DNA from 2 places in the Nitrospirillum guaranorum genome. Region 2 is predicted to be linked to the other one. Evidence: riboswitches for the same ligand, from Rfam matches in the RefSeq annotation. Region 2 holds a riboswitch; the other holds the start of a gene.
What was found. A riboswitch is a leader RNA that binds a small molecule or an ion and turns the genes downstream of it on or off. The one in region 2 is predicted to bind thiamine pyrophosphate.
Positions count from the first base shown of each region.

Region 1: linked by a shared signal. The riboswitch ahead of thiO (glycine oxidase ThiO) and the one ahead of thiC (phosphomethylpyrimidine synthase ThiC) in region 2 are both predicted to bind thiamine pyrophosphate.

Region 1 covers NZ_JAYEES010000003.1:848,696-859,071, forward strand. The annotation lists gene UAJ10_RS12870 (S9 family peptidase) at 1-309, shown strand, start outside; gene UAJ10_RS12875 (COX15/CtaA family protein) at 407-1,477, shown strand; gene UAJ10_RS12880 (DJ-1/PfpI family protein) at 1,995-2,597, opposite strand; gene motA (flagellar motor stator protein MotA) at 2,919-3,845, opposite strand; TPP riboswitch at 4,034-4,143, shown strand; gene thiO (glycine oxidase ThiO) at 4,111-5,340, shown strand; gene thiS (sulfur carrier protein ThiS) at 5,337-5,540, shown strand; gene thiG (thiazole synthase) at 5,533-6,306, shown strand; gene UAJ10_RS12905 (thiamine phosphate synthase) at 6,308-6,895, shown strand; gene UAJ10_RS12910 (hypothetical protein) at 6,892-7,206, opposite strand; gene UAJ10_RS12915 (IS5 family transposase) at 7,398-8,753, shown strand; gene polA (DNA polymerase I) at 8,898-10,376, opposite strand, start outside.
Region 2 covers NZ_JAYEES010000004.1:386,777-397,152, reverse strand. The annotation lists gene fliD (flagellar filament capping protein FliD) at 1-1,303, shown strand, start outside; gene UAJ10_RS23595 (flagellar export chaperone FliS) at 1,386-1,766, shown strand; gene UAJ10_RS23590 (sigma-70 family RNA polymerase sigma factor) at 1,983-2,678, shown strand; gene UAJ10_RS23585 (hypothetical protein) at 2,668-3,078, shown strand; gene UAJ10_RS23580 (Xaa-Pro dipeptidase) at 3,456-4,778, shown strand; gene UAJ10_RS23575 (protein tyrosine phosphatase family protein) at 4,982-5,413, shown strand; gene UAJ10_RS23570 (hypothetical protein) at 5,463-5,768, shown strand; gene UAJ10_RS23565 (lysozyme inhibitor LprI family protein) at 5,775-7,133, shown strand; gene UAJ10_RS23560 (hypothetical protein) at 7,204-7,611, shown strand; TPP riboswitch at 7,688-7,798, shown strand; gene thiC (phosphomethylpyrimidine synthase ThiC) at 7,967-9,820, shown strand; gene UAJ10_RS23550 (glutathione S-transferase family protein) at 10,024-10,376, shown strand, end outside.

The sequences.
Region 1 (10,376 bases), on a different contig from region 2:
GAATGGGGCAACCCCAACGAGCCCGAGGTCTATCAGCGACTGAAGTCCTACAGCCCCTACGACAACGTGGCGGCCAAGGCCTATCCCCACCTGCTGATCACCGCCGGCCTCAGCGATCCGCGCGTCACCTACTGGGAACCGGCCAAGTGGACGGCCAAGCTGCGCACGCTCAAGACCGACGACCACGTCCTGCTGTCACGCACCGAGATGGGGGCCGGCCACGCGGGCGCCGCCGGCCGTTTCGATAAGCTGAAGGAGGTGGCGTTGACCCAGGCCTTCCTGCTGCGGGCCTTCGGCAAGGGTTTGTAAGGACAATTCGTCCGGCGGCCGGCATTTGTAAGGGGCGGCGGGGTCAGCCTATAATTAGGCCCAGTCCCTCTTCCTCTTCGCCTGGGAACCTGTCGCCGTGACCGTCACGCCCTTCCCCACCGCCCGCGCCCGGGTCGCCACCCGCGCGCCATACCGCGCCATCGGCATCTGGCTGCTGGTCTGCGCCGGCCTGGTCTTCGCCATGGCCGTCATCGGCGCCATCACCCGTCTGACGGAAAGCGGGCTGTCGATCACGGAATGGAAGCCGGTGACGGGCGCCCTGCCGCCCCTGTCGGACGCCGCCTGGGCGGAGGAATTCGCCAAATACCAGGCCACGCCGGAATTCGCGCTGAAGCACAGCGGCATGGACCTGGCGCAGTTCAAGGGCATCTTCTTCTGGGAATGGTTCCACCGGCTGGTGGGGCGCCTGATCGGCGTCGTCTTCCTTCTGCCCTTCCTGTTCTTCCTCGCCACCCGCCGCGTGCCGCGCAGCCTGGTGCCGCGCCTGGCCGGTCTGTTCGTGCTGGGCGGGCTGCAGGGCGCCTTGGGCTGGTACATGGTGAAAAGCGGCCTGGTGAACCGGCCCGACGTCAGCCACTACCGCCTGGCGGCCCACCTGTCGCTGGCGGTGCTGATCTATGTGGCCATGCTGGCCACGGCCCTGCCGCTGCTGTTCCCCGCCGCCAGCGGCACCCTGCATCGCGCGCGCGCGTCCCTGCGCCGCCACGCCGGCGTCGCCATGGCCCTGGTCGCCACCACCATGGTGTGGGGCGCCTTCACCGCCGGGCTGGACGCCGGCCAGGCTTACAACACCTGGCCGCTGATGAACGGCACCTTCGCGCCGGAGGAGATGTGGAACCTTAGCCCCGCCTGGCTGAACATCCTGGAAAACACGGCCGCCGTACAGTTCACCCACCGCTGGCTGGCCATACTGACCGGGCTGGTGGTATGGTCTTACGCCTTCCGCGCGCTGCGCGCCGGGGTGCAGGGCAGCGTGCGGGCCCTGGCCATCGCCGTGGCCGCCATGGTGCTGGTGCAGATCAGCCTGGGGATCAGCACCCTGCTGATGTTCGTGCCGGTGCACGTGGCCGCCACCCACCAGGCGGGCGCCCTGGTCCTGCTGGGCCTGTTCACCTGGACAGTGATGGAATACCGGCGGCCCTCGTAGCAGCCCTTGGTGAGGCGAGATGCAGGCAATGGGGCAAAGGGCTGCTATTTGGTTGACTGAGCGGCTATTGGAAACAGCGCTTGGGGCTGTCCTGTTACTCTTTGCGTTCCATGTGCCTGCTCAGGAGTGGCATCTGCGGGATTGGGTCTTTGGACTGTATCTCGCCAGTGCCTTTGAGGTTGTGAGTGGCTATTGGTTATCCACCATTATCTTCCGGATCCGATGGCCCCCGAGGGCGACCAGGAGCCAGCTTGCCTGCATGTGTTTGGCTTTCGCGACTCATGCTGCGGTATTTTGTCTGGTTGGATGGTTCCCGGAAATAGACTGGGAGCGGCTCCTATTATTATTGGGAGCTGGCATCGGCATAGTCGCATTCTCGACATCTGTTGGGGCCCGACTATCTCGCCGGTCAAAGGCGGGCCCGGAATGGGCCTATTTCTGAGTCAGTTGGCTTAAGCAAAAAGGGCGCGAAGCCGGATGCCTCGCGCCCTTTTTTCAGTCCGATGCCGGTGCCTGGTTAGGCGGCGGCGGCCTTCTCGGCCTGCAGTTGGCGGCGGTACTCGAGGGCGTCGGCGAAGACGCGCAGCATGGTCTCGATGAACTCGGGCACCACTTCTTCAGGACCGCGGGCGGTCAGCAGCTGGCGGTCGATGTTCATGTTCTGGCCTTCCTCGGCCACCCAGGTGGCGCCGGCGGCCTCGACGGTCTCGCGGATCGCCTCGTTGCCGGTCACGGTGCGGCCCTTCAGGCGCTGGGCCACGGCCAGCAACTGGACGCCGTGGTTGATGGCGGCGACGCCCTTGCCGGCGTCCATGAAGCTGCCGATGATGCGGCGGGTGTGCGGGTTGGCGGCCAGCTTGGCCACGCTGCGCTCACCACCCGGCAGGACCAGCAGGTCGAAGTCGGCGGCCAGCACTTCGCCGATCTGCTTGTCCGTGGGGAAATAGTGGCCCCAGGACGTACCGTGCCAGCCGTTCACCAGACCCTGCTCGGGCGAGATGATCTTGGGCGCGGCGCCGGCGCGCAGCAGGGCGCGCTGGGCTTCGGTCATTTCCACTTCTTCGAAGCCGTTGGCGATGAGGATGGCAACGGCTTTTCCAGCGAGCGGCTGATCGGTCAAATTACGTCTCCTATGTTGTTTCGGCGGCCCGACACCCGCCCGTCGCCGTTCCCCAGGGGACGGCGCCGTTGGCAAGGCGCGATGGATGCTGCCTCGTGAAAATGGCCGCCCAGGAACAGGCGGCCATGGCAAAGCGTCAGGCGTGGGCGGCTGTCGTGATGCATGCCGGGCCGATGGGATGACGCTCTATTCGCATGGCACCGTAGTTGGCCTCTCCGGCGCCCCAGGTCAATCGCATTAAGACCGAATCGGGGTTGCGGTGCGGCATGGCTGGGTTGCGGGTGCCCTGCCAAGCTCTGGCACGGCCGTGCCCGCCTTGACCTAAACCTTGGGATGGGGTTCGGGGCGCGCAAAGCGGCGGGATGGCCGCGCCCGGCGCTTGGGAACACTAACTAATCGCCGACAGCGCCTCTTCCAACTCGTTGAAGTCGGGCATGTATTCCGTCGGCACCTTTTTCGCGCCGCCTCGATGGACACCTGGGGCGCATAGCCCGCCAGGTGCGCCGTGATGGCCGCGCGGATGACGTGGTAGAACTGGTTTTCCTCCTCCGCCACGCCCTTCAGCCGCGAGGCGATGGGGGCGATGATGCAGTAGGACAGGAAAATACCCATGAAGGTGCCGACCAGGGCGCCACCGATCAGCTTGCCCAGCACCTCGGGCGGCTCGGTGATGGATGCCATGGTCTTGATGACGCCCAGCACGGCGGCGACGATGCCCAGGGCGGGCATGGCGTCGGCCATGGTCTGAAAGGCGTGGCTGGAATGCAGGTCCTCGTGCTTGGCCTTGTCGATCTCCTGCTCCATCAGCGCCTCAAGCTCATGTGGGTTGTCCACGCCGATGGAGAACATGCGCAGGTAATCCGCGATGAACTTGACCGTGAACGGGTCCTTCATGATCGAGGGGTAGGCGTTGAAGATGTTGCTTTCCAAGGGCTTTTCGATGTGCTGCTCAATGGCCAGCACGCCCTTGGTCTTCATCGTCTTCAGGATCTGATAGAGCAGCGACAGCAGCTCCATGTATTCCTTCTTGTGGAACTTGGCGCCGGGGAAGATGCGCTTCACGGCCCCCAGCGCCTGCTTGATGGTGTGGGTGCTGTTCGACACCATGAAGCCGCAGATGGCCGCGCCGCCGATGGTCATGAACTCACCGGGCAGGGCCTCAAGGATGATGCCGATCTTGCCGCCGAAGATCATGAACGACCCGAACACGCAGATGAACACGCCGAGCAGGCCGATGGCGGCAAACATGAGCAGACCTTGGTAGATGGACCCCTAAGGTTCGCAGAGTCCAGCCAATCGGCCTACTTGTCAAATCCCTGATGGGGTAGGGCGCTCGGGACATCGGCGCGCGCGAACGGGTGATGCCGAACGCCGCCCCGTCACCCAGGCATGACGCCAAGACCCTTGAATTCGGACGCCCCGTCCGCCATCGTTCCCGCCATCGACTGGGGTGCCGCCCGCCTGACCATCAGGCCCGCGGCTGAGATCAGACCCATGGAACCTGCTCCGGATCATGCCGGCGAAGGGAGATCGCGAGACCGTGACCTATTATCCGCCTTCGGGCCATTCATCCGCCCAACCGTCCGTCCATCCCCGGGCGATGCCCCGTGTGGCCATCATCGGCGCCGGCTGCATCGGCCTGTCCATCGCTTGGCGCCTGGCCGCCGCCGGCGGCACGGTCGACATCTATGACCGGGGGACCGCCGGCCGGGGCGCCACCCACGCCGCCGCCGGCATGCTGGCCGCCGCCGTGGAGACGGAACCGGGTGAGCAGGCGCTGCTTCCCCTGACCCTGGACAGCCAGCGGCGCTGGCCCGCCTTCGCCGCCGAGCTGGAGGCCTGCAGCGGCCTGTCCGTCGACCTGCGCACCGAAGGCACGGTGCAGGTGGCCCTGACCCGCGACGATGTCGAGGTGCTGCGCAGCGGCTTCGAGTTCCAGCGCGGCCTGGGCCTGAATGTCGCCTGGCTGACCGGCGCCCAGGTGAAGGAGCGGGAGCCGTGGTTGAACCCGCGCGCCGCCGCCGGTGTGCTGGGCGCCGATGACGGCCAGGTGGATAACCGCAAGCTGGCCTTGGCGCTGAAGGCCGCCGCCGTGATGGCTGGCGCCCGTCTGCACGAGGGCGCGGCGGTGGAGGCCCTGTCCCTGACGGCCGGCCGTGTCGACGGCGTGGTGGTGGGCGGCGCGCTGAGGCCCGCCGACGTGGTGGTGCTGGCCGCCGGCGCCTGGTCGCGCCAGCTGGCGGGGTTGCCGGAGGGCGCGGTGCCGCCGGTGCGGCCGGTGAAGGGCCAGATGCTGGCCCTGCGCATGGACCCGGCCCGGCCCCTGTTGCGCCATGTGGTGTGGCCGCCCAGATGCTATCTGGTGCCCCGGCTGGACGGTCGCCTGATCGTGGGCGCCACCACCGAGGACAAGGGCTGGGACGACCATCTGACGGCCGGTGGCGTGCTGGCCCTGCTGGAGGCCGCGTGGCGGGCCCTGCCGGGGGTGGAGGAGCTGCCCATCGAAGAGATGTGGGTGGGGCATCGCCCCGGCAGCCGCGACGACGCCCCCATCCTGGGGCCCGTGCCGGATGTCGCCGGCCTGGTCATGGCCACCGGCCACCACCGCAACGGCATCCTGCTGACCCCCGGCACGGCCGACCTGGTGGCCAACCACATCCTGACCGGCCGGGTTGACCCGCTGCTGGCGCCCTTCGGAATTGGGCGTTTCCAGCAGGGAACCGAGTTGAGGGCACGCGCATGATCACCGTGAACGGCAAGACCCGCGCCCATGCGGACGGGCTGGACCTGCCGGCTCTGCTGGGAGAGGCGGGGTTGGATTTGGGTTCCCGCGGCATCGCCGTGGCCATCAACGGCACCGTGGTGCCCCGTGCCCGCTGGGCGGAGCGCGCCGTCGCCGATGGCGACGCCATTGAAATCGTGAAGGTGTTGCAAGGTGGCTGAAGACTTGTTCCGCATCGCCGGCAAGGCGTTCACCTCCCGCCTGTTCCTCGGAACCGCGGGCTATCCCAACCAGCAGGTGTTCCTGGACAGCCTGGCGGCGTCCGGCGCCGAGGTGGTCACCGTCTCCATCCGCCGGGTGGATATGGAGGGCGGGGCCGAGGGCATCCTGGACTTGGTGCGCGACCGCGCGTGGCTGCTGCCCAACACCGCCGGCTGCGCCACGGTGAAGGATGCGGTGCTGACCGCCCAGCTGGCGCGCGAGGCCCTGGATACCAACTGGATCAAGCTGGAACTGATCGGCGACCGTGAGACGCTGTACCCGGATGTGGAACAGCTGGTGACGGCCGCCGCCGAGCTGGTGGACGACGGCTTCACCGTCCTGCCCTATTGCACCGACGATCCCATCGTCTGCCGGCGCCTGGCCGACGTCGGCTGCGCCGCCGTCATGCCCCTGGGTGCCCCCATCGGCACAGGCCTGGGTATCCTCAATCCTTACAACATCGAAATGATCTGCGCGCGCAGCACGGTGCCGGTCATCCTGGACGCGGGCATCGGCACGGCCTCGGACGCGGCGCTGGCCATGGAATTGGGCTGCGACGCCGTGCTGCTCAACACCGCCGTGTCCAAGAGCACCGACCCGGTGCGCATGGCCGCCGCCATGGGCCACGCCGTCGCCGGCGGCCGCCTGGCCCGTCTGGCCGGCCGCATTCCGAAGCGCACCCGGGCCGAGGCCTCCAGCCCCGAGCTGGGGCTGATCGGGGGGTAGGGTGGCGTTGCCATATCCAGCGCTGCTGGTCATCACCGACCGCCGCCAAGCGAGCATGCCCTTGCCGCGGTTGCTGGACCGGGTCTTCGCCGCCGGTTGCCGTTGGGCCAGCGTGCGGGAGAAGGATCTGGCCCCCTGCGAGCGGTTGGATTTGGTGCGCCAGTTGCGACCCATCGCCCGCCACCACGGCGCCCTGCTGACCGTGCATGGTGACCTGACGGCGGCGGTACTGTGCGACGGCGTGCATCTCGGGGCTGGCGGCGATGTGGCGGCGGCCCGGGCCCGCCTGGGACCACGGGCCCTGGTGGGCATCTCGCGCCATCATCCGGAGGAAGGCCTCGGCGGCGCCGACTACGCCACCCTCAGCCCCATTTTCGAGACCGCGTCCAAGCCCGGCTATGGTCCCGCCCTGGGCCCCCAGGCGCTGTCCCGCCTGCCCGGCGCCCTGGCCCTGGGCGGCATCACCCCCGCCAACGCGGCGCAAGTCCGCGCGGCCGGTGCCGCCGGCCTGGCCGTCATGGGCACGGTCATGCGCGCAAGCGACCCCGGCGCCGTGGTCCGGCAGTTGCTGGCGGCGTGGGGCGATTAGTTGGTCAATATCGTGATGGATTGCAGCTTGGTCCCCCAGCCGGCACAACCGGTTCCGTTGGCGGCCTCCAGCGTCACGCGCTTGCCTTGGGCCTGAGCTGACAGGGCAGCGCTCAGCAAGGACGGACCTGAATATGTATCGCCCAAGTTGATTGCAAAGGTGTCCGTGGAGCAGAAGGTCGTCGAGTCTACGGCGACGAAGGCTGCGGAGTTTGTACCGTTCGCGTAGACGCGAACGCTGGTGATGTGGACTACGCCGCTCGTCGGTTCTGCCCCGGCGGGCTGGGCCGCGCAGATCCCCATCGCCAGCAAGGAGCCGGCCCATTTCAGTCGCCCGTGAATGATTTCTAAGCCGTTGGCCGACCATGGTGTTTGGCTGGTAGTGCTGTAATCGAATTTGCAGGAAAGAGGGGGCTTGGCCTCCGCTTTCTTGCAATTTGGAGATCCCCTTTTGGGCCATTTCGTGATTCGATTCCCCCTGTGAACAGCGGTGGGAACAGGCCATGTCACGACCCCGGGACACCCGACAGAAAGACCTTCTGCGTCCAGCCCTGGACCAGATCATCGACCTGAAGCACCCACTGGTGGTGCTGTCGGGCAAGATCGACTGGGGCTTTCTGGAACAGCGCTTGGGTGGGGTCTATGGCGGCGGACCAGGCCAGCCGCCGTTGCCGGTCCGGCTGATGGCGGGCCTGCTGATCCTGAAGCACATGCACAACCTGTCGGATGAGGTGCTGACCGCCCGCTGGGCGGAGAACCCCTATTTCCAGTTCTTCTGCGGCGAGGAGGTCTTCCGCCACGACCTGCCCTTCGACCGGTCGTCGCTGTCCCGTTGGCGCCAGCGCCTGGGCGAGGAGCGGCTGGCCGCGCTGATCCAGGAGAGCCTGCGGGTGGCCCAGGCCACCGGCGCGCTCAGCACCCGCGACTTGGCGCGCGTGGCGGTGGACACCACCGTCCAGCCCAAGGCCGTCGCCCACCCCACCGACGCCCGCCTGACCCACAAGGCCATCGAGAAGCTGGTCGGCTTCGCCAAGGACAACGGCCTCACGCTGCGCCAGAGCTATCTGCGCGTGGCCAAGAAGGCCGCCATCATGGTCGGCCGCTACACCCACGCCCACCAACACAAGCGCGCCAACCGGGAACTAAAGTTCCTGCGCACCCGTCTGGGCCGCCTCATCCGTGACATCAACCGCAAGGTCGCCGCCAAGGGAGGCGCCGAGGCCCCAGACCTCCTGGCCCGCTACGGCCCCTTACGTGACCTGGCCATCAAGGTCAGCATGCAGACCCAGCGCCAGCGCGGGCAGAAAGTCTACTCCCTCCACGCCCCCGAGGTCGAATGCATCGGCAAGGGCAAGGCCCGCGCCCCCTACGAGTTCGGCTGCAAGGTCAGCGTCGCCGTCCCCATCACCAAGCCCAAGGGCGGCCTCTTCGTCCTCCACGCCCAGGCCCTGCACACCAACCCCTTCGACGGCCACACCCTGGCCAAGGCCGTCGCCGACATCAAAGCCAACACTGGACGCGAGCCGGACCGCGTCCACGTCGACAGGGGCTATCGCGGCCATGACCATCCCAACAAGTTCAAGGTCTGGATCACAGGCCAGGTCCGCAGGACTACCACCGCCATCAAACGGGAGATGAAGCGCCGCGCCGCCATCGAGCCCATCATCGGCCACCTCAAGGCCGAGCACCGCATGGGACGGAACTACCTCAAGGGACGCCACGGCGACCGTATCAATGCCGTCCTCGCAGCCGCTGGCTTCAACTTCCACCTCCTCGTCAGGTGGTTCAAGGACCTTTGGCGTGCCCTGCTCTGCGCTCTCCAAATCCAAAACGAAATGACCCTGATCAGCTCAAATTGAACCGGTCAGGGCCATTCTTCACGGGCGACATTTCAGTCTCTTCATGCTTTCCCCATTCCTGAAATCGCTTGCTGGCGTCCCCCGACGCCGCTAACCGTAATTATCCCATCAGTTGTAGAAATTGAAATCAAGGCCACTTTTATATTAATGCGCCTCGCCCCAGCTCCGTCCGGTGCCGGCCTCGGCCACCAGGGGCACGCTCAAGCTGGCCGCCCCCTCCATCACCTGGCGCACCACGGGGATGGTGGCGTCCACCTCCGCCACCGGCACCTCGAACAGCAGTTCGTCGTGCACCTGCAGCAGCATGCGGCCGGTCAGCCCGGCGTTCGCCATCGCGGCTGGGACGCGGGCCATGGCGCGGCGGATGATGTCGGCGGCCGTGCCCTGGATGGGGGCGTTGATGGCCTGGCGCTCGGCGAAGGCGCGGCGGGCGGCGTTGCTTTCCTTGATGCCCTGGATCCAGCACTGGCGGCCGAACAGGGTGGTGACGTAGCCCTTCTCCTTGGCCTCGGCCTTGGTCTTCTCGAAATAGCCGGCCAGTTCGGGGAAGCGTTCGAAGTACTGCTTGATGAAGGCCCCGGCCTCACCGGCGCCGATGCCCAGCTGCCGTCCCAGGCCGAAGCCGGAGATGCCGTAGATGATGCCGAAGTTGATGGCCTTGGCCTTGCGGCGGATCTCGCTGGTCATCTGGTCCAGCGGCACGCCGAACACTTGGCTCGCCGTCATGGCGTGAATGTCGATGCCCTCGGTGAAGGCCTGTTTCAGGGCCGGCACGCCGGCGATCTCCGCCACCAGGCGCAGCTCAATCTGGCTGTAGTCCACGGACAGAAGCACATGGCCCTCCGGCGCCACGAAGGCGCGGCGGATCTTGCGCCCCTCCTCCGTGCGGATGGGGATGTTCTGCAGGTTGGGGTCGGTGGAGCTGAGCCGGCCCGTGGCGGTGGCGGCCAGGGCGAAGCAGGTGTGGACACGGCCGGTGTGGGCGTTGATCTCCTCCTGCAGCGCGTCGGTGTAGGTTGACTTCAGCTTGGCCAGCTGGCGGTGGTCCAGCACCTTCTGCGCCACCTCCACCCCCTGTTCGGCCAAGGGCTCCAGCACGGAACTGTCGGTGGAATAGGCGCCGGTCTTGCCCTTCTTGCCGCCGGGCAGGCCCATCTCGTCGAACAGCACCTCGCCCAGCTGCTTGGGGCTGGCGACGTTGAAGGGGTGGCCCACCAGGGTGTGGATTTCCTGTTCCAGCGCCGCCAGACGGCCGGCGAAATCGCGTGACAGCTCGGCCAGCATGGCGCGGTCCACCAGGATGCCGGCCTCCTCCATGGTCGCGACCACGGGGGTCAGCGGGCGGTCCAGCGTCTCGTACACCGTCATCAGGTGGCGGCACAGCACGTCGGCCTTCAGCACCTGGTGCAGGCGCAGGGTGATGTCGGCGTCCTCCGCCGCGTAGGCGCAGGCGCGGTCCAGCGGCACGCGGTCGAAGGTGATGCGGTTCTTGCCGGTGCCCGTCACCTCGTCGAAGGTGATGCAGGTGTGGCCCAGGTGGCGCTGCGCCAGCTCGTCCATGCCGTGGCCGTGGGCGCCGGCGCCCAGGGCGTAGGACAGCAGCATGGTGTCGTCCACCGGCGC
Region 2 (10,376 bases):
GAAGCTGGGCAGCGCCACCCAGACCAGCCAGACCGGCGCCCTGAACCTGTCGGGCACCTTCACCCTGGGCCTGGCCGATGGATCCACCGCCACCATCAGCGTGGCCAGCACGGACAGCCTCAAGGACATCGCCGCCGCCATCAACAAGCAGACCAGCAGCACCGACGTCTCCGCCAGCATCATCCAGGTGTCCGACGGTGCCTATGAGCTGGTGCTGACGGCCAACGACACCGGCAAGGCCATCGAGTTCACCAACGACAGCAGCGGCATCATGACCTCGCTGGGCGTCACCAACAGCGACGGCAGCTACGCCGACGAGCTGACGGCGGCGCAGGGGTCGGAGATCGAGGTCGACGGCATTGACATCCAGCGCACCAGCAACGTCATCAGCGACGTGCTGTCGGGCGTGACGCTGGACCTTTATTCCAGCGACTACGACAGCAGCACGGGCACCGGCTCCACCATCACCATGGAGCTGACGGCCAATTTGAGCGCCATCAAGAGCGGCATTTCCACCTTCGTCACGGCCTACAACGCCGTGCGCAACTTCATCTCCACCCAGCAGGCCACGGCCACCGACGGCAGCCCGGCCAGTTCCGCCGTGCTGTTCGCCGACAGCCAGGTGCGGTCCATCTCCACCGCCCTTCAGAACGCCCTGAACCTGACCGACGGCACCTATTCCATCTCGTCCCTGGGGCTTTCCTTCAACAGCGACAACACCTTGGCCATCGACAGCACCACGCTGGACAGCGCGCTCAGCGACAACCTGGACGATCTGGAGACCCTGCTGGGCTTCAACTACTCCACCTCCTCGACCGAGCTGTCGATGCTGCGTTCCCCCGACAGCACCGACAGCCTGAACTTCAATCTGGACATCACCATGAACGACGACGGCAGCATCGCGTCCGCCGGCGTCGGGGGCGACACCTCGCTGTTCACCATCAGCGGCACCCGCATCATCGGCAACGATGGCACGCCATATGCAGGGATGACGCTGGTCTATCTCGGCTCCCAGAGCCAGACGGTCAGCGTCAGCACCAACAGCGGGCTGGCCGACCTGATCTACAACACCTCGGACAGCGCGGGGGACACGGACAGCGGCACCCTACAGAACCAGATCGACACGCTAACGGACTACGACACGGATTTGACCAGCAAGGCCGACGACATCCGCAGCCAGGCGGAGGCCTACGGCACCCAGCTGGCCACCTACTACGCCCAGCTGGAAGCCCAGGCGCAGACGGCGGCCACTTTGCTGAAGACCCTGAAGGCGTATTCCGACGCCAGCAACAGCAGCAGTTGACGCGCCGGCGGTCCCGCCGGCGCCGGCCGGAGGAACCCCCAGCACCCCACCCTTCCCCCACAGAGACGTGAAAAGAGCGGCCATGAACCAAACCGCGTTCCAGCGAGCCTCCAGCGCCTACGGATCGGCCAAGCAGACCCTGCCCCCCCACAAGCTGGTGGAGGCGCTGCAGGACCGCGCGCTGCAGCTGTGCACCTCCGCCGAGCGCCACGCCGCCGATGGGCGGTTCGACCGCTTCCATGCCGACATCGTGCACGCGATCCGCATCTACACCGGCCTGCAGGTGGTCATGGTCAACCAGGTGGGCGGCCCCAGCGGCAAGGCGTTGAGCCAGCTCTACGGCGCCTTCATCCTGGCGTTGGGCCGGGCGGCCGGTGGCCGCGACGTGCCCGGCCGGGTCCGCCGCATCCAGGAACGCCTGGCGCTGCACCGGCGGCTGTGGGCGAAGCCGCCCAAGAATTGAAGGATACGCGGCCAGGGTATGCCATTTTGGGGAACGACCGACGGGCTTCCGCCCCGTTTAACGTACACCATCCGAAGGTCCCGCGACGGCGCGCGCGGGCCCTCGGACGGGCCCCGGGGACCAGGGGACCGCCTTCGGGCAAGGCGTGCTGATCAATGAAGACCCAGGGGCGGCGGCAGCGGCCCGGGGGGCCAAAAAGAAGAGATGGCGGTGACGATGACAAGCTCCCCTCACTCGCGCGGCGGCCCCGCCGGCGCGGTCCTGAACCCCGGGACCTTGGACGCCAGGGGCCGGGACGCCGGCGCCATGACCGTGCTGACGCCCATCCTGGACGGCGGCGACCTGGCCAACGCCACGGACGAGACGCTGATGGCCCTGTTGAAGACGGGGAATGTCGACGCCTACCGCCTGCTGATCCGCCGGTATTTCCGCCGCCTGTACGCCGTGGCCCGCCGCATCCTGCCCAACGACAGCGACGCCGAGGACGTGGTGCAGGACGCCTTTCTGCAAGTGTGGAACCACCGTGAGACCTGGCAGCCCATCAGCGCCAAGTTCACCACCTGGATCCACCGCATCGTCATCAACCGCTGTATCGATTACCGGCGGCGGCCAGCGGAAAACACGCTGGAACTGACCGAAGACATCATGGACGACAGTCAAAGCTTTGACGAAATCGTCCTTGAAAAGGAATTGGCGACAGTTTTGCACACAGCGCGGCAACGACTTCCAGCTAGTCAGCAGGTGGCGCTGGCCCTATATTACGACCAATCGATGTCCGCCGCCGAAGTGGCGGCGGCCATGAACACCACCGTCGTGGCGGCGGAAGCCCTGTTGAAACGCGCGCGCCAGCGCCTTCGCACCGCCTTCCGCAAGACCGCCATACGGCCCCGGGATGCTTTTGATGACGCCTGAGGAACTCGACGACCTGCTGTGCCAGTACGGGGCCCAGCTTCGCGCTTGGCCGGTCGAGCACCAGCGGGCCGTCACGGCCTTGCTGCGGGCATCCCCCCAGGCCAGGGCGCGCGTGCGCGAGATGCGCCGGCTTGAGGCGATGATCGCCGCCGACGCGCCGGAGCTGGAGCCGCCGCCCGGCATGCTGGAACGGGTGGAGCGGACGCTCATGGGCGCCGCGCTCAAGGACTGGACGCCGCCCGCCCCGGCATCGGCCCGGGGCGCGTCCGCGTCCGTTTTTTTTGGGTCTTCCGGGGCGGCACCCGCCCAACCGCCATCGTCCGCCGCCGCCAACAGCGACACGGATCAGATCCCACCCGCCCGAGGGCGGCGGCAGGTCCCCGAACCCCATCGCGACTGATCCCCGGCGCCCCAGGGCACCACCCGCCCGGCCCTCTCGCCACTGGCCGGTCGGTGGAATGCCCCGTCGCGCCCGGGTCGCCTGGGACGGCATCCGGACGGATATGGAACCCCAATTTGGGAGGAGGAAGGTGAGCCCGCGCCTTTGGCGCCGGGCTTTGCCGGGTGGTCGTTTTAAACGCCACGATCCCTTGCACGCGCGGACGTCGGCAACCTGTCGCCGCTTCCTGACATTTTTTTAATGCGAGGATTTCGTCAGCTTCGGCGCCGCCCGCCGGGACGCGGCACCCATGATTGTCACGTTGACGCGGCCGGGCGGCATGGGCACCTTCCCCGCCAACGCTGTATGCAAAATCCAAAGAACGGGGGCCCCGCACCATGTCCAGTCACGTAACCGCATCCATCCCCCCGCTGGCCTCCCTGGCCCGCCGCCTGCTGGCCGGCCTCAGCCTGGGCGCCCTGCTGGTGGCGGGGACCGCCCAGGCCGACACCGTGCTGGTGACGGCCGACCATCTGGTGGATGTGCTGGCCGGCAAGGTGGTGGACCGGCCGGCCGTGCTGATCGTCGACGGCCGCATCACGGCGGTGGGCACGCAAGGGGCAGTGACCGCGCCGGCCGACGCCCGCACGGTGGCGCTGCCGGGCCTGACCCTGCTGCCCGGCCTGATCGACATGCACACCCACATGACCAGCCAGCCCACCTGGAACGGCTATGAATCGCTGGGCGTCACCACCGCCGACAAGGCCATCGCCGGTGTCGCCAACGCCAAGGTCACGCTGATGGCCGGCTTCACCGCCGTGCGCAACGTGGGCGCCGACGCCTTCACCGACGTGGCCCTGCGCAACGCCATCGACAGCGGCCTGGTGCCCGGCCCCCGCATGAAGGTCTCCGGTCCCCTGCTGGGCGCCACCGGCGGCCATTGCGACGAGAACCTGCTGCCCGCCGACTATGGCCGCGTGGGCGAGGGCGTGGCCGACAGCCCCTGGGGCATGGTGCAGAAGGTGCGCTGGGTGAAGAAGTTCGGCGCCGACCTGGTGAAGGTCTGCGCCACCGGCGGCGTGCTGTCCAAGGGCGACAGCCCCGGCGCGCAGCAGCTGTCGCAGGAGGAGCTGGACGCCATCGCCAAGGAGGCCCACGCCCTGGGCATGAAGGTGGCCGCCCACGCCCATGGCACCGACGGCATCAAGGCCGCCATCCGCGCCGGCATCGACACCATCGAGCATGCCAGCCTGATCGATGACGAGGGCATCGAGATGGCCAAGAAGCGCGGCACCTGGCTGGGCATGGACATCTACAACGACGACTACATCCTGGCGGAGGGCGCCAAGGTCGGCATGCTGCCGGAAAGCCTGGAGAAGGAGCGCAAGATCGGCCGGGTGCAGCGCGAAAACTTCGCCAAGGCGGTGAAGGCCGGCGCCAAGATGATCTACAGCACCGACGCCGGCGTCTACCCGCACGGCGACAACGGCAAGCAGTTCGCCAAGATGGTGCAGTGGGGCATGACCCCGCTGGAGGCAATCCGCGCCGCCACCCGCAACGCCGCCGAAGCCATGGGCACCGACAAGGACATCGGCGCCGTGGCCGTGGGCCGCTATGGCGACCTGGTGGCGGTGAAGGGCGACCCGCTGGCCGACGTCACCCTGCTGGAACACATCCCCGTGGTGATCAAGGGCGGCGAGGTGGTGAAGGATCAGCGCTAACGCGCTGAATCTTCCAGTTCCCTCAGGCGGCGGGCGCGGGCATCCGCCCGCTGGCCTCACGGGCCTGGCCGGCCCGAGCCGGCGGTCGCCGGCCTGTGAAACCCGCGCCGGCCTGTGAAAGATGTAACGCATGCTGGAACCGGGCGGGGGAATGGGGGTAGTTTCTTCACCCGTTCCCGTCCGCTTTCCGGAGCCACGAGCCCATGCTGACCCCCCGCCCCCTGACCGACAGCCTCAGCGTCGCCCCGCAGATCGAGGAGGCGGATTTCGCCCAGGCCAAGGCGCTGGGCTTCCGCACCATCATCAACAACCGCCCCGACGGGGAAGAGCCGGGGCAGCTGACCTCCGCCCGGGGTGCCGAGCTGGCCAAGGAGGCCGGCCTGGACTACGTCTACCTGCCGGTGAACCAGTCCAACCTGGGGCCGCAGACGGCCGCCGCCTTCGCCGAGGCCCTGGCCAAGCTGCCGGGCCCCGTGCTGGCGCACTGCCGGTCCGGCACGCGCAGCACCATCCTGTGGTCGCTGGGCGCCGCCGCCAACGGCACGCCGGTGACCGAGATCATCGAGGCCGCCGGCCGCCAGGGCTATGATCTGAGCCCCTACGCCGGCGCCCTGGAAAGCCTGGCGCGCGGCTGAGCGTGATTCCATCCGCCGACTAATCGTCAACATTGATCAATATATCGACATGACCCGCCGCATCACCCTGGCGCTGGCGGCCCTAATGGCCGCCGCCCCCGTCGTCGCCACCGCCCTGCCGGCGGCGGCGGACTCCGCCTGCACCCGGCCCGACCGCCCCAAGCTGCCCCCCGGCAAGAAGTCCAAGGGCCCGGAGATGGAGGCGGCGGAGAAGAAGGTGGCCGACTACACCACCAAGATGACCGCCTACCTGAAGTGCCTGGACAAGGCCAAGACCGACGCCATGACCGAGCACAAGGGCGTGATCGAGGAATGGAACGGCGTCATCGACGCCTACAAGAAGAACCCCGGCTGACCGTCCTTGCGGTTACGCCCCCATGGCATCGTCGCCGCCCTTCTGTTGATCCCCGTCTTAGGCTCCGCCGCCGCCACGCGGGCGGCGGCGTCCCAGGCCGACTGTGCCGCCCTGCCCCGGCGGACGGACCGCATGATCTGCGCCAACCCGGCCTTGCGGGCCGAGGATGCCGAGATCGCGCGCCTGTACCGGCAGGCCGTGGCCAAGGCGGGCGCGCATGCCGCCCTGGTGATCGCCGAACAGGCGCGCTGGCTGGCGACGCGCGACCGGCTGTGCGGCGACCTGGCCCCGGCGGATGACGAGCGGGCGCGCACCTGCCTGGTCCGCGCCCTGCCCTTGCGGCGCGCCGCCCTGGCCGTGCAGGCGGCCAAGCCGGACCAGCCCTTCTGCGCGCGCGCCGCCACCACCCTGGCCGCCGCGCGGGGCCTGGATGGCGGCCCGCCCGTGGGCGACCTGGACGAGCAGCTCATCGGCGCCGGCCTGCTGACCCCGGCGCCGGAACAGGAACTGACCCAGGCATGGCGCGACCGCCTGCCGCCGGAGGCGACGCAGGACGCCGGCGACCAGATGGCCGTGGTGCCCTTCGGCCGCGCCCATGTGGCGGTGACGACGCTGGACGACGCCGCCGCCTGCACCAGCTTCAGCGTCCATTGGCTGGACACGGCTGGCAACGGCGGCCCCGCCCTGCCGCCGCCCGAGGCCCGGCCGGTGGGCAAGCCCGCCTATTGCTGGTCGGAAAGCGCCGGCTTTGGCCTGGATGCCACCGGCGTCCCGGTCTTCTTCGCCCAGGATTCCGGTCCCAGCCGGCCCATGGCGCTTCCCACCCGGGCCGAGATCCGCATCCACCAAGTGCACCGCGACCGCTGGGTCGCGGCCTGCCGCGTCGAGGCGACCTACCAGACCGAGTTCCGCCTGGGCGACGGTCGCTGCGCCGCCGACGCCGCCACCTGCAAGGCGCTGACCGAGGCGGCCCCGCGCTGGGCCACCGCCCTGGCCGCCAGCCCGTGGTCCATCAGCGCCGACCATCCGCCGGGCCGCCCCGACTATCCCGCCCTGGAGGGCCTGGCCCCTTACACCGGCCCGTTCACGCCCGCCTTCCTGGCCATCCCCAGCGTCAAGGGCTGGACCTACACCGGCCTGCCCAACTTCGAGGAGGAGGCGCCCCTGCTGGAGTGGCACAGCCCCGGCGGCCCCCTGATCCTGCGCCTGTCGCCCGGCATGCTGAACTGGCGCCCCGGCCCCATCATCCTGGGCGCCTGGCGGCGCGAAGGCGGCACCCTGGTCCCGGTGGCGGCCTACACCATCAACCAGGTGCGGGTGGGGGTGCCGGCGGTGACGGTGGGGCCACCCCCGGCCAAGTCCTGAGGAGCGACCGTCAATCGACTTTGCCTTCACCGGCTTGCGCGCTATGGTTCTTTCAACCAGAAGAAATCGGGTGAGGCGCGCGGTGGATCGACCCAAATACATCAATCTTCCCGTCATTGCCGAGCAAGCGGCAGTGACGGAGCGTGTCATCCGGCCGGTGAAAACCGGGGAAACGGTTGAGAAGGTCCGAAAGCACCTCCTCAGCAGCGAATTCGAAGATGTCGTCAAACCGATCTTCGAGGATCGCGTCATCGATGTCCCAACGGGCGAGATATCGTCCTACGTCGCCGACTATGTCGGCCTGTGCGGGTCCATGAACAAAATCATGAATGACCTGGACGCCGACGGGTATGAGGTTGTCCAAGTCACGCCCATCACCATCGCCGGCCATGGTCATGACGTTCATTCAACCGGCCACACCGACTGGGGATACAGCTTTACCAAAGGCGCCATCATCACCGCCAAGCGGCGGGGTTGACCGACGCCCAACCATTCCCCCACCTCCCCATTTTCCCGCCCATTGACACCCGTGCCCTCGGGCGCGCACAGTGCGGCCTTCGTTCCAGGGGTGCGCCGGAGGGCGCTGAGATCCGCGGAGAGACGCGGGGACCCTTTGAACCTGATCCGGATCGTACCGGCGTAGGGATGGGAACAGGGGCCTTCGCGTATTACCCGTCATTGGGGGCACACGCGCATCCGCCCTGTAGGCCGCGACCGCAGCGGCCGCCTTCCCCCTCCCCATCGCCGTTGCCCCGGGTTGGCGACATGTGACGTGCCGGACGCATCAGCGGCCAGAGAGCCAAGGGCGCCGGACTACGGAGGAGCACGACCCTATGCCCGATACCCTGACCCCGGCCGCGATTCCGGGAAGCGACGGTTTCGCCGTCACCACCGGGCCCCTGCCCGCCTCTCGCAAGGTCCACATCCCCGGCACCCTGCACCCCGACCTGCGCGTGGCCATGCGCGAGATCGACCTGTCGCCCAGCGCCAATGAGCCGCCGGTGCGCGTCTACGACCCGTCCGGCCCCTACACCGACCCGGCCGTGACCACCGACATCCGCCAGGGCCTGGCCGAGCTGCGCAGCACCTGGGTCGAGGCCCGGGGCGATGTGGAACGCTATGACGGCCGCGCCATCAAGGCGGTGGACAACGGGTTGAAGGAGGGTGAGAGCAGCCCCGTGCCGGTGTTCGACCGCGCCGGCCGCCTGCCCCTGCGCGCCAAAGGGGGGAAGGCCGTCACCCAGCTGGCCTACGCCCGCGCCGGCATCGTGACGCCGGAGATGGAATACGTCGCCATCCGCGAGAACCTGGGCCGCCAGGCGCTGAAGGAACAGCTGGAGCGCGACGGTGAGAGCTTCGGCGCCGCCATCCCGGACTTCGTGACCCCGGAGTTCGTGCGGGATGAGATCGCGCGCGGCCGCGCCATCATCCCCAACAACATCAACCACCCGGAATCGGAGCCGATGGCCATCGGCCGCAACTTCCTGGTCAAGATCAACGCCAACATCGGCAATTCCGCCGTCACCTCATCGGTGGCGGAAGAGGTGGACAAGCTGGTGTGGGCCATCCGCTGGGGTGCCGACACGGTCATGGACCTGTCCACCGGCCGCAACATCCACACCATCCGCGAATGGATCATCCGCAACAGCCCCGTGCCCATCGGCACCGTGCCCATCTACCAGGCGCTGGAGAAGGTGAACGGCAAGGCCGAGGACCTGACGTGGGAGGTGTTCCGCGACACCCTGGTGGAGCAGTGCGAACAGGGCGTGGACTACTTCACCATCCATGCCGGCGTGCGCCTGGCCCACATCCCCCTGACGGCCAAGCGCGTGACCGGCATCGTCTCGCGCGGCGGGTCCATCATGGCCAAGTGGTGCCTGGCGCATCACAAGGAGAATTTCCTCTACACCCGCTTTGAGGAAATCTGCCAGATCATGAAGGCCTATGATGTGGCCTTCTCCCTGGGCGACGGCCTGCGGCCCGGCAGCATCGCCGACGCCAACGACGCCGCCCAGTTCGCCGAGCTGAAGACCCTGGGCGAGCTGACGCAGATCGCCTGGAAGCACGACGTGCAGGTGATGATCGAGGGCCCGGGCCATGTGCCCATGCACAAGATCAAGGAGAACATGGACCTGCAGCTGAAGTGGTGCGGCGAGGCGCCGTTCTACACGCTGGGGCCCCTGACCACCGACATCGCGCCGGGCTACGACCACATCACCAGCGCCATCGGCGCCGCCCAGATCGGCTGGTTCGGCACCGCCATGCTCTGCTATGTCACGCCCAAGGAGCATCTGGGCCTGCCCGACCGCGACGACGTGAAGGTGGGTGTCGTCACCTACAAGATCGCGGCGCATGCGGCGGATCTCGCCAAGGGCCACCCCGCCGCGCGGCTGCGCGACGACGCCCTGTCGCGCGCCCGGTTCGAGTTCCGCTGGCGGGACCAGTTCAACCTGTCGCTGGACCCGGAAACGGCGGAGAAGTTCCACGACCAGACCCTGCCCGCCGACGGCGCCAAGCTGGCGCACTTCTGCAGCATGTGCGGGCCGAAGTTCTGCTCCATGAAGATCAGCCAGGAGGTGCGCGACCTGGCCGGCGTGGAGGGTGGCTTCGCCGAGGCGGAGAAGGGCATGGCCGAGATGTCGGAGGCCTTCCTGGCGCAAGGGGCGGAGATCTACCACACGCCCTGAGGCACACGCCCTGAGGCACACGCCCTGAGGCACACGCCCTGAGGCACACGCCCTGAGGCACGCCCCCTCAGCCGCGTACCCTGAAGTCCGTTCAATCCCCGCCGGTGCCATGCCGGCGGGGCCAAACGGCGGGGATTGTCCTTTGTGCCGGGCCGTGCCCTGATGCGGCGGGTCACGGCTTCGGACAGGGAGGATCGCGGACGATGATCACCGTCTTCGGCGAAGGAAGGGGATTCCGCGTCGTCTGGCTGCTGGAGGAAATGGGGCTGCCCTACCGGCTGAGGCCGGTGGATCTGCTCGCCGGCGTCGAGAATGATCCGGACTACCTGGCCATCAACCCGGCCGGCTTCATCCCCGCCCTTCAGGACGGCGAGGCCACCCTGGTCGAGTCCATCGCGATCATGGAGTATCTGATCGCGCGGTACGGGCCCACGCCGCTGGCGCCGGCCGCGCATGATCCTGCCTTCCCCGGCTATCAGCAATTCCTGCACCTGGGCGAAGCCGGCCTTGCCGCCTCGATGTACTTCGTCGTCGTCAGCCGCAACTTGGCGCCCGA